One region of the Bradyrhizobium sp. CAR08 genome, then DNA from elsewhere that is predicted to be linked to it. Evidence: predicted binding sites of a transcription regulator. Region 1 holds the regulator's gene; the other holds the start of a gene.
What was found. Region 1 encodes PhoB, which activates phosphate uptake and scavenging genes when phosphate is short. Its sites were predicted from a motif close to TGTCATNNANCTGTCAT; they were not measured.
Positions count from the first base shown of each region.

Region 2: phnF (phosphonate metabolism transcriptional regulator PhnF) is a predicted target of PhoB. The motif match lies at 2,042-2,058, and genes of this name have one in related genera.

Region 1 is NZ_JBIXJX010000010.1:228,690-234,560, forward strand. It holds gene argF (ornithine carbamoyltransferase) at 1-191, opposite strand, end outside; gene ACIPUD_RS22295 (aspartate aminotransferase family protein) at 191-1,393, opposite strand; gene ACIPUD_RS22300 (GcrA family cell cycle regulator) at 1,849-2,361, shown strand; gene phoB (phosphate regulon transcriptional regulator PhoB) at 2,609-3,316, opposite strand; gene phoU (phosphate signaling complex protein PhoU) at 3,339-4,055, opposite strand; gene pstB (phosphate ABC transporter ATP-binding protein PstB) at 4,066-4,887, opposite strand; gene pstA (phosphate ABC transporter permease PstA) at 4,884-5,729, opposite strand; gene pstC (phosphate ABC transporter permease subunit PstC) at 5,734-5,871, opposite strand, start outside.
Region 2 is NZ_JBIXJX010000019.1:58,833-64,703, forward strand. It holds gene ACIPUD_RS31620 (carbon-phosphorus lyase complex subunit PhnI) at 1-893, opposite strand, end outside; gene phnH (phosphonate C-P lyase system protein PhnH) at 896-1,504, opposite strand; gene phnG (phosphonate C-P lyase system protein PhnG) at 1,509-1,973, opposite strand; gene phnF (phosphonate metabolism transcriptional regulator PhnF) at 2,092-2,823, shown strand; gene phnE (phosphonate ABC transporter, permease protein PhnE) at 2,988-3,836, opposite strand; gene phnE (phosphonate ABC transporter, permease protein PhnE) at 3,833-4,717, opposite strand; gene phnD (phosphonate ABC transporter substrate-binding protein) at 4,794-5,729, opposite strand; gene phnC (phosphonate ABC transporter ATP-binding protein) at 5,793-5,871, opposite strand, start outside.

The DNA of each region.
Region 1 (5,871 bases):
ACCCGCGTCCGCGTCGAGGGGCGCTCGAAGATCATCGCCAGGGTCTTGCCTTCGAGCGGCCTGACCGGCTGATGCGCCTTCTGCTTCGCCTTCATCGCGGAGGACGCAGCGAGCATGCGCTTGAGCTCCGACAGCGGCAGCTCGTTGATATCGAGGAAGTGCTTCGGTGTTTTATCGGGCGACTTGCTCATCAGCTTGCCGCCCGCTTGTTGCCGGACAACGCGGTGCAGGCGCGCTCGAGCCGCCCGACGCTGTCCTCGATCTCGGCTTCGGTGACGATCAAAGGCGGCAGGAAACGCACGACATTGTCGCCGGCACCGACGGTGAGCAGCTTTTGGTCGCGCAAGGCTGCAACGAGATCGCCGGAGGGCACCACGGCCTTGATGCCGATCAGGAGGCCCTCGCCGCGCACTTCGCTGACGACATCGCCGTGTCGGTCGATCACGGAGGCGAGCTTCTGCTTGAGCAGCAGCGACATCCTCTGCACGTGGTCGAAGAAGCCGGGCTTGAGCATGACGTCGAGCACGGCGTTCGCAGCCGCGATCGCGAGCGGATTGCCCCCGAAGGTCGAGCCGTGCGAGCCCGGCGTCATGCCGGACGCCGCTTCCGCGGTCGCAAGGCAGGCGCCGATCGGGAAGCCGCCGCCGAGCGCCTTGGCCAGCGACATCACGTCGGGTTCGACGCCAAGGCGGCGGTACGCGAACAGATCGCCGGTGCGGCCCATGCCGGTCTGCACCTCGTCGAAGGCGAGCAACAGACCCTTCTCGTCGCAGAGCTGGCGCAACGCCCTCAGGAAGGCGGGCGTTGCCGAACGCACACCGCCCTCGCCCTGGATCGGCTCGATCAGGATGCCGGCGGTCTGCGGACCGATTGCCTTTTTCACGGCATCGAGATCGCCATGCGCAACCTGGTCGAAGCCCTCCATCGGAGGGCCGAAACCTTCGAGATATTTTGCCGATCCCGTTGCGGCCAGCGTCGCCAGCGTGCGGCCATGGAAGGCGCCTTCGAAGGTGATCATGCGATAGCGGTCGGGATGACCCTTTGCGGCGTGATAACGGCGCACGACCTTGATCACGCATTCCAGCGCTTCGGCGCCGGAATTGCAGAAGAACACGAAATCCGCGAAACTTTCATTGCACAGGCGCGCGGCGAGCTTTTCGCCGTCCGGGCTCTGGAACAGATTCGACATGTGCCAGAGCTTGGTGGCCTGCTCCTGCAACGCCGCGACCAGCGCCGGATGGGCATGGCCGAGCGCATTCACCGCCACCCCGGAGGTGAAATCGAGATAGCGCTCGCCATTGGTCGCGATCAGCCAGCAGCCTTCGCCACGCTCGAAACCAAGGTCGGACCTGGCGAAAACGGGGAGCAAATGCGGCGCTGCGCTGTTAGTCATGATGGTCACTTGAATGTTGCGGACGGAGTGAGCGTGCATTGCGCAACGCACCATCGACCGGCCCGGAAAACGAAACGTGCCGCCTCTTGAGGGCGGCACGTGCGACTATCTTAGGCCTGGTGAAACGGGTGTCAATGCCGCCCGGAAAGCCTCGCGAAACGCTGAATCCGTAGTCTTGCGGTGCCGATTTTGCGGGATTTGGCCACGGAACATGTGGAAGCGAGTCGGCGGACTCTTGCGCGGGAGTCACGCCATATTGTAGCGTTTGGATTGTCAGATACGACATCTCGTGCAGTGGTTCTGATCTTTAAGTCCTTATGTACCGGCGTAAACGTTCGGGCGTTCAAGACGCGCCCGGCGAGCCTTAAGGGATTCTGGCGGCACGGGTTTTTGAAGGCTTAGGCATTCGCTGCGAGGCCCCAGGATGGCTGGCGCGCAGCGAGGGAAAGGGTGCAATGACGGTTTTGACCTGGTCCGATGATCGCGTCGAGCAGCTGAAAAAGCTCTGGGAGGCCGGACTTTCGGCCAGCCAGATCGCGGCGGAGCTCGGCAATGTGACCCGCAATGCCGTGATCGGCAAAGTGCACAGGCTCGGCCTTTCGGGCCGCGCCAAGAGCCCATCATCGGCAGCGCCGCGGCCGCGCAAGGCGCGCCCCGCGCAGCACATGATGCGGGTGAGCCGCCCGATCTCGCGCGGCAACACCGCGCTGGCGCAGGCCTTCGAGGTGGAGGCTGAGCCGGATCCGGTCACCTATGACAACGTGGTGCCGATGAGCCAGCGGCTGTCGCTGCTGGAATTGAACGAGGCGACCTGCCACTGGCCGGTCGGCGATCCCTCGAGCCCGGACTTCTTCTTCTGCGGTGGAAGGGCGCTGTCCGGACTGCCCTATTGCGCCCAGCACTCGCGCGTTGCGTACCAGCCGGCGTCGGATCGGCGCCGCGCACCGGTGAAGCCGGGTCCGCGGTAATCACGGCAAGTCGTCGCGCGAAGACGATTCAACAATTTCAGCGTCGTCCCGGCCTAGTGCGCAATTGCGCACGGGGGGCCGGGACCCATACTCCGAGCACGCAATAATCGTGCGGAAGGGGTCACTCCGAGTCTTCGCCAAACCACGTTCGGTGGTTATGGGCCCGGATCAGCGCTCGCTTCGCTCGCTTGTCCGGGACGACGGCTGAGAATGCAGGGACAACTCGCCAACAAACAAGCCTGCAACCCTACACCTGCTCCGCCTTGGCAAACCGATCATCCAGCGCGTAGCCGGCGCCGCGGACGGTGCGGATCGGGTCCTGCTCGCGGCCGAGATTGAGCAGCTTGCGCAGGCGGCCGATATGCACGTCGACGGTGCGCTCGTCGATATAGATGTCGCGACCCCAGACGCTGTCGAGCAGTTGCTCGCGCGAGAACACGCGCCCCGGATGCTCCAGGAAGAACTCCAGCAGGCGATATTCGGTCGGACCGAGATCGATCGGCCGGCCCGAGCGCGCCACGCGGCGCTTGTCGCGGTCGAGCTCGATGTCGCCAAAAGCAAGCACCGTCGCGAGCCGCTCCGGGCTTGCGCGCCGCAGCAGGCCTTTCACGCGCGCCAGCAGCTCCGGCACCGAGAACGGCTTGACGATGTAATCGTCGGCGCCGGTCGCAAGACCCCGCACCCGCTCGCTCTCCTCGCCGCGCGCGGTGAGCATGATGATCGGGAGCTGCTTGGTCTCGGGACGGGTGCGAAGCCGCCGGCACAATTCGATGCCTGACAGGCCCGGCAGCATCCAGTCGAGCACGATCAGATCGGGGATGTGCTCCTTGAGGCGGGTGTCGGCGTCGTCGCCGCGCATCACCGTCTCGACGTCATAGCCGTCGCCTTCGAGGTTGTAGCGGAGAAGCTCGGTCAGGGCTTCCTCGTCCTCAACCACCATAATGCGTGCGCCCATCGGGTCGTCGCTCCCTAAGTCTTCAGGTGTTCGGTACCGTGTTGGCGAAGGTCGTCATGTCGCCCTTCGGCCGCTTGTCGGTGATGGCCTGGCCCTCGATCATGTAGAACACGGTCTCGGCGATGTTGGTGGCGTGGTCGCCGATCCGCTCGATGTTCTTGGCGCAGAACATCAGATGGATGCAGAACGAGATGTTGCGCGGATCCTCCATCATGTAGGTGAGGAGCTCGCGGAACAGCGAGGTGCAGATGGCGTCGACCTCCTCGTCGCCCTTCCAGACCGCCATCGCCGCCGGCAGATCATGCGCGGCATAGGCGTCCAGCACCGACTTGACCTGCTGCTGCACGAGGTCGGTCATGTGCTCGAGGCCGCGGAACAGCTTGAGCGGATGGAAGTCCGTCTCCAGCGCCGCGACGCGCTTGCCCATGTTCTTGGCGAGGTCGCCGATGCGCTCGAGATCGGTCGCGACGCGCATGGCGCCGACGATCTCGCGCAGATCGACCGCCATCGGCTGGCGGCGGGCGATGGTGAGCACCGCACGCTCCTCGATGCGCTTCTGCAGCGCGTCGAGCTCGGTGTCGATGGCGACGACGCGCTGGCCGAGCGGGACGTCGCGGCGGATCAGCGCGTCGACGGACTCGACGATCATGCGCTCGGCGATGCCGCCCATCTCGGCGACCAGGCGAGTGAGTTCCTGGAGGTCGGTGTCGAAAGCCTTTGCGGTATGTTCAGAACCCATGTCGCGTCTCCTAGCCGAACCGGCCGGTGATGTAATCCTGCGTGCGCCGATCTGACGGCGACGTGAAGATCTTGCTGGTGTCGTCGAACTCTATCAGCTCGCCGAGATACATGAAGGCGGTCTTGTCGGAGACGCGCGCCGCCTGTTGCATGTTGTGGGTGACGATAGCGATCGTGTAATCCTCGGACAGCTCCTGGATCAGCTCCTCGACCTTGGCGGTCGAGATCGGGTCGAGCGCCGAACAGGGTTCGTCGAACAGGATCACCTCGGGCCGCACCGCGACGGTGCGGGCGATGCAGAGGCGCTGCTGCTGGCCGCCGGAGAGCGACAGGCCGGAGGCGTTGAGCTTGTCCTTGACCTCGTTCCACAGCGCGCCGCCGCGCAGCGCCTTCTCGACGCGGCCGTCCATCTCGGACTTCGAGATCTTCTCATAGAGACGGATGCCGAACGCGATGTTCTCGTAGATCGTCATCGGGAACGGCGTCGGCTTCTGGAACACCATGCCGACGCGGGCGCGCAGCAAATTGAGGTCCAGCCTGGGGTCGAGGATGTTGGTCTGATCGAGCATCAGCTGACCGGTGGCGCGCTGGCCGGGATAGAGGTCGTACATCCGGTTGAAGATGCGCAGCAGGGTCGACTTGCCGCAGCCCGACGGTCCGATGAACGCCGTAACGCGGTTGGCGCCGAGCGTCAGGTTGATGTTCTTCAGCGCATGGTGCTCGCCGTAATAGAAGTTCAGGTTACGCACGGTCACCTTCGGGGGCGCCTCGGGCAGCACCGCCGCGTGCGGCAGTCCACCGGACGCGCTCATCGACACGGAAAGATCACTCATTTTGCGGTCCTCTCGGCGCCAAGGATGCGCGCGAAAATATTAAGGGCAAGAACGGTCAGGGTGATGAGCAGCGCCCCGCTCCAGGCCAACTGCTTCCAATAGGCATAGGGGCTCTGCACGAAGTTGTTGATGGTCACAGGCAGGTTCGCCATCGTCTTGTTCAGGCCGAGGCTGAAGAACTGGTTCGATAGCGCGGTGAACAGCAGCGGCGCGGTTTCACCGGCGACGCGAGCGGTCGCGAGCAGCACGCCGGTGATGAGACCCGATCGGGCAGCCCGATAAGCGATCCGCTTGATCACCAGCGAACGCGGCAGGCCGAGCGCCGAGGCCGCCTCGCGCAACGCGTTCGGCACCAGCAGCAGCATGTCCTCGGTCGTGCGCAGCACCACCGGGATCACGATGACCGCGAGGGCGAGCGAGCCTGCGATCGCCGAGAAGCCGCGCATCGGCACCACCACGGCGCCGTAGATGAACAGGCCGATGATGATCGAGGGCGCCGAGAGCAGGATGTCGTTGATGAAGCGGATCACCGAGGTCAGCCGGTCGTTGCGGCCGTATTCGGCGAGATAGGTGCCGGCGAACATGCCGAGCGGCGCGCCGATGCCGACGCCGATCACGGTCATGATCAGCGAGCCGACGATGGCGTTGAGCAGACCGCCCTCGTTCGATCCCGGTGGCGGCGTGTTCTCGGTGAACAGCTGGACATTGAGTCCCGCCAGCCCGTTGTAGAGCAGCGTGATCAGGATCAGCGCGAGCCAGGTGACGCCGAAGGCGGTTGCGGCGATGCAGAGCCCGCGGACGACGATGTCCTTGCGGCGTCGGCGTGAATAGATCGGATTCATGGCGCTAATTCCCCGCCTTCTTTTCCAGCCGCATCAGCATCAGCCGCGCCGCTGCGAGCACGAAGAAGGTCAGAACGAACAGCAGGAGGCCGAGCAGGATCAGGCCGGATTGGTGCAGGCCGTCGCTCTCGGCGAACTCGGA
Region 2 (5,871 bases), on a different contig from region 1:
GCACGCAACGCGCGGTCGACCAGCGCCATCGACATCGTCTTGCGCTCGCTCTGGCCGAAGGCGAGGCCGTAACCGCGGGTGAAGCACGGCGCCTCCGTCGCGGAGCCCTTGAACTGATTGACCATCTGACACTCGGTGAGCTCGATCGAGCCGAGCGGCACGGCGAAGCCGACGTCTTCCGCGGAGAATTCAACCTCGACCTCACCGAAGCGAATCTCGCCGGCGAAGGGATGGTTGCGGCCGTAGCCGCGCTGGGTGGAATAGCCCATCGCCAGCAGAAAACCTTCGTCGCCACGCGCGAGATTTTGCAGGCGCAGGTCACGATCGGCGGGAAAATTGAGCGGCTCGCGGGTGAGATCGCCGACGCTGGCGCCTTCCTCGGCCTTAGGCGAGGATTCGATCAGCCCGTCGCGGCCGAGGATGTCGGTCACCCGCGGGGTCGGCGCAGACGATGCTTCGGCCGTCGCCGGCGCTTCCGGCACAAAGCCCTCGGCGAGCGAGGGATCGAGCAGGCGGTGGGTATAGTCGAAGGTCGGGCCGAGGATCTGGCCGCCGGGAATGTCCTTGAAGGTCGAGGACACCCGCCGCCGTACCCGCATCGCGCCGGTCTCGACCGGCTCGCTGGCGCCGAAGCGGGGCAGCGTCGCGCGGAAGGCGCGGACCAGGAAGATCGCCTCGATCAGATCGCCGCGCGCCTGCTTGATGGCGAGCGCCGCGAGCTCGCGATCATAGAGCGAGCCTTCGCTCATGACGCGGTCCACGGCGAGGCCAAGCTGCTCCGAGATCTGGTCGAGGGAAATTTCCGGCACCCTTTGGTCGCCGCGCCGTGCACTGGCGAGCAGGCGATGGGCGTTCTCGATGGCGCGTTCGCCGCCTTTGACTGCGACATACATGCTTAGCTTCCCTTGCTCACGACACGCGTGGTGCGCGGAATCGCAACCACGGCATCATCGGCGACCAGCATCACATCGATGCCGCGCGGAAACAGCGTTTCGTTGACGCGCAGGCGCTCGAACAGGTCGAACGGCTTGATCGAAGCCTGGAGCGTGGCGACACCGTCAATGCCGGGGCCGCGCAGCTCGAAGCTCCGCCCTCCGTCCAGGCTCTCGACCTGAAGGATCAATGTGGTTGAGCGATCCGGATATTCGCTGGTGCCGGGGGCGAAGCGCTCCAGCGAAGGGAGCGCCCCGCCGTCGCTGATCAGCGCGAAGCTCGCGATCGAGGAATCCTGCACCACCGGTGCACCGGTGTGGAATTTCAGCCATTTCACGAGGTCGGAACTCTCATGCATGCGCGCATCGAGCCAGAGCGGCGTGTCGTGATCGAACAGCGTCAACGCGATCGCGGCCGTGCCGCGCATCATCACACGAGGCGCTCCTGATGTCGGCACGATGCGCTGGACCGACCCCGGCCGGGCCATCGCGTCCATGACCGAACGAAAGGTCGATTGCGCCGACAGCACCTTGTCGGCGAACCCGGGGGGCAGTTCCGCAATCGTGGTCATGATCTCACCCCTCACCGCGCACCATGGTATAGAAATCAACCTTCGTCGCGGCGGTCTGGGCCGCCACCTGCTTGCGCCTGACCATAAGCTGCTCACGCAACGGCGCGATAATGTCCCGCTCCAGCGCGCCGGCGAAATCGCGGGACTGCACCAGGGCATCGCACAGCGCGATCAGCCGCGCCTTCTCGCCGTCGCGACCGAGCGTGTAGCCGAAACCGACCTCGCCGCTCGCAAGCCGCACCGCGGCGCGCGACACCGTGGCTTCACCGAGGTTGAACGGCGCACCATCGCCGCCGACCCGGCCGCGCAGCATGACGAGGCCGTTTTCCGGCGCGCGCAGATCCTGATGCGCCGGCAAAGCGAGAGCTTGGAGGCGAGCGGCGATCTCGTCCGCCTCCGCGTGCGCCAGCACGGCCATTGCGGCCTTGCGCTGGGCTTGCTGATTATTGTGCTGGGTCACCGCATCCACCGACTTCTCTGCAGAACTTGCCGAATCCAAGTTGTCTATGATACTAGACAACTTGATAGCGGAGCGCCATGACTGTTTCGTGACAAAGGCGTGATTTCTGGAGTAGCTTCCTGGCCACATGAGCATGCAGGACACAGCCTCCTCCGGCGTCGCGTTGTGGCGTCTCGTTGCCGACGGCATCGAGCGCGGCATCGCCGACGGCCGCTTTGCGGCGGGCGACAAGCTGCCGGGCGAGGTGGAGATCGCCGAAACCTATCGCGTCAACCGCCACACCGTGCGACGCGCGCTGGCCGCGCTTGCCGAGCGCGGCATCGTGCGGGCAGAACGCGGCAGCGGAACCTATGTCGAGGCGCAGAAGCTCGCTTATCCACTGCGCTCGCGGACCCGTTTCTCCGAGATCGTCGGCGCGGACGGCCGCGAACCGCATGGCCGGCTGATCGAGGCGTCCGCTGACGTTGCGACCCGCGAACTCGCGCGGGAGCTTGGCCTCAAGACCGGCGCACCGCTGGTCCGGATCGAGGCGATGCGCCTCGCCGACCGCACGCCGATCTGTGTCTCCACGACGTGGCTATCGGCACAGCTATTCCCCGCTGCGGGCGACGTCTTTGCCGCGACCCGCTCGATGACGAAATTGCTCGAGCATTACGGCGTCCGGGACTATCGCCGCGGCGCGACCCGGATCACCGCCGGTATCGTCGACGCAACCGACGCCGCACGGCTCGATCTGGCGCTGGGACGGCCGATCCTGGTGGTCGACGCCACCGATCACGATCTCGACGGCAAGCCGCTGGTCACCAAGCATTCGCGCTTTGCGGCGGAGCGGGTGGAATTTCTGGTGGAGAACGGGTGAACTGGCTGCCCTCTGCCCCTCTCCCCTTGCGGGAGAGGGTGGCTCGCCGCGCTAGCGGCGAGACGGGTGAGGGGTTGCCTCCGCGCACTGATCTGAATTGAGGATGCAGACCCCTCATCCGGCGCTTCGCGCCACCTTCTCCCACAAGGGGAGAAGGAAGAAGGTTACGCCACCGCCCGCCGCCCGATAATCGCAAAACGCAATTTGCCCGAAACGAAATCGATCGCGGCGACTGCGACCAGGATCATCAGGATCAGGAACGACACCTTCTGCCATTCCAGCACGCGGATCTGCTCGGCGAGCTGGAGGCCGATGCCGCCGGCGCCGACGATGCCGATGATGGTGGCCGAGCGCGTATTCGACTCGATGAAATAGAGCACCTGCCCGGCAATCACGGGCAGGACCTGCGGCAGCAGGCCGAAGCGAATCTCGTGCAGCGCGCTACCGCCGGAGGCGCGGATGCCCTCGACCTGCTTCTGGTCGGCGCCCTCGATCGCCTCCGAGAACAGTTTTCCAAACGCGCCGAAATCCGACACGGCAATAGCGAGCACGCCGGCAAACGGGCCGAGCCCGACCACGTTGATCCACACCAGCGCCCAGATCAGCGTGTCGACTCCGCGGATTGAATCCAGGAAGCGCCGCACCGGAAACCGCAAAATCCTCGACGGCACCACATTGCGCGCGGCAAGAAGACTGACCGGCAGCGCGAAGACCGCGGCCAGCGTCGTGCCGAGCAGCGCAATCGACAGCGTCTCGCCCAGCGCCTTCAGATAGACCGGCAGCGACGAGCCGGGATCCGGCGGGATCATCATCAGGCTGATCCAACCGAGCTGGCTGAGCCCCGCGAACAACCGCGACGGCGAGAAGTCGAGATCGATGAGGCCATAAATCAGAACCGCGAGCGCCGCGACGATCATCGCCGGCATCGGGAGCCGCGCCGAAGCCGGCCGGTCGAACACATCAGGGTAGCGCGCGCGAAGCGCTGATGTGTCAATGTCCTGCGGCCCCGTCACGTCCGCGCCTCCTTGCCGAACAGGCGGCCGCGCAGCCAGCCGGTGCTGATGTCGATAATGAAAACCGTGACGATGATGGTGAGCAGGATGGCGCTGACGTCCGAGTAGTAGAACTTGCGGATGGCGACGACGAGCTCCTGGCCGATGCCGCCGGCACCGACGAAGCCCATCACGGAGGCCTCGCGGACGTTGATCTCGAAACGCAGCAGCGCGTAGCTGGCATAGCCCGCCGTGACCTGCGGCAGGATGGCGAAGCGCATGCAGGACAGCCAGCTCGCGCCGGTCGAGCGGACGCCTTCGACCGGTTTCATGTCGGCGTTCTCGACGATCTCCGAGAACAGCTTTCCAAGCGCGCCGGTGGAGTGAATCGCGATCGCCAGCACGCCCGCCATCGGCCCCAGCCCGAAGGCGATCACGAAGATCAGGGCAAACACGATGCCGGGGACCGTGCGGGCGAATTCGAGCAGGCGCCGCACGACGAAGCGCAACCACGGCGCGGGCGAGGTGTTTTCAGCCGCAAAGAAGTTCAGGCAAAACGCAAAAGTCGCGCCGATCAGCGTGCCGACATAGGAGATCAGCAAAGTCTCGCCCAGCATCCTCAGCCATTTGCGCCAGCCCCACAGCCACTCGCCGACATCGGTCCAGACCCGCTGGCCGGTGTCGAGTGTGAGGATGCGGTCGAAATAGCTGATGAAGTTGCCAAAGTGGGCGAACAGCGTGCGCAGATTCACTTCAGCGCCGATCGCGGCCAGACACAGTGCTGCGGCGAAGATCACGGCTCCAGACAGGATTCGGAGCCGCTTGCGCGCCACCGCCTGGCGATAGGCGGCGTTGAGCACGGCGAGCTGTTGCTCGGGGAGGATCGAAACCGCGACGGTCATCTTGGCCAGGAAAATGGTCAATCAAAGAGAAAGAGCCGGGTCCATCGACCCGGCTCCAGTGGCATCGTCCCGAAACTCAGGACGCCTTCTTCTTACGCAGCGCATCGACGAACTTGATCAGCTCGATCGTGCCATCCCAATCCTTGGTGGTCGCGGGATGAAAACCCTTCTTCTGGCCGTCCTGGAGGCGATCGAACGCAGCCTTGTCCTTGGCCGGCGCGTCGAAGAACGCCTTGGCGATGGCGGCCTTGGCCTCTTCCGGCAGGTCAGAATTGTAGGCATAGGGGCCGTTGATGATCGGCGCCGACTTGTGGATGATGCGGAAATCATCCTTCTTCATCGCCGAGCCATCGGCATTCTTCAGCATGCCCTTGGTCAGCATCTGCGCTAATGTCGAGTCGTTGTCGCTGGTCCACTGGTTGGCCGCGACGTCGACCGTGCCCTGCGCCAGCGCCAGGATCGCGTTCTCGTGGCTTCCGGTGAAGACGACCTTGCTGAAATAGGTGTCGGCGTCCGCGATGCCCATCTTGTCGAGCTCGAAGCGCGGCACGTTGTTGCCGGAGGTCGAGTTCGGATCGACCAGGCCGAGGTTCTTGCCCTTGAGCTGATCGATGCTCTTGTAGGGGCTGCTCGCCTTGACGAAGAACACCGAGTAATAACCGGTGGAGCCGTCGGAGTTGATGTCGTTGGCGAAGGCGTCGGTCTTGACGCCGGTCAGGCGGGCGCGGGCGAACGACGCCGAGCCGTAGCTCGCGATGTGAATGTTGCCGGCACGCTGGCCTTCGATGACGGCAGCGTAGTCGTTGGCGATGCGCAGCGTGACTTTCACGCCCAATTCCCTGGAGAGATAGCTCATGAACGGCGCCCAGCGCTCGGTCACGCCCGAGGCGTTTTCCGCCGGAATGACCGCGAAGGTCAGCTCGGGATATTTGGCTTTCCAGTCTTCGGCGGAGGCCGAAGTCGTCAACGCGAGCGCGGCGGCGCCGGCGAGAATCAATCTGCGAGTAATCATGATAGCCTCTTCATTGGTTGAGGTCGGTTGACGCAAAATTGGTAAGTCCTGATGCGGCGCAGCTCAGGCGGCGGCCGCCGTTCCAAGCGCCGGAATGCCCTGTCGCACTGGTGCAGGCGTGCCGCCCATGACTTCGGCGGCT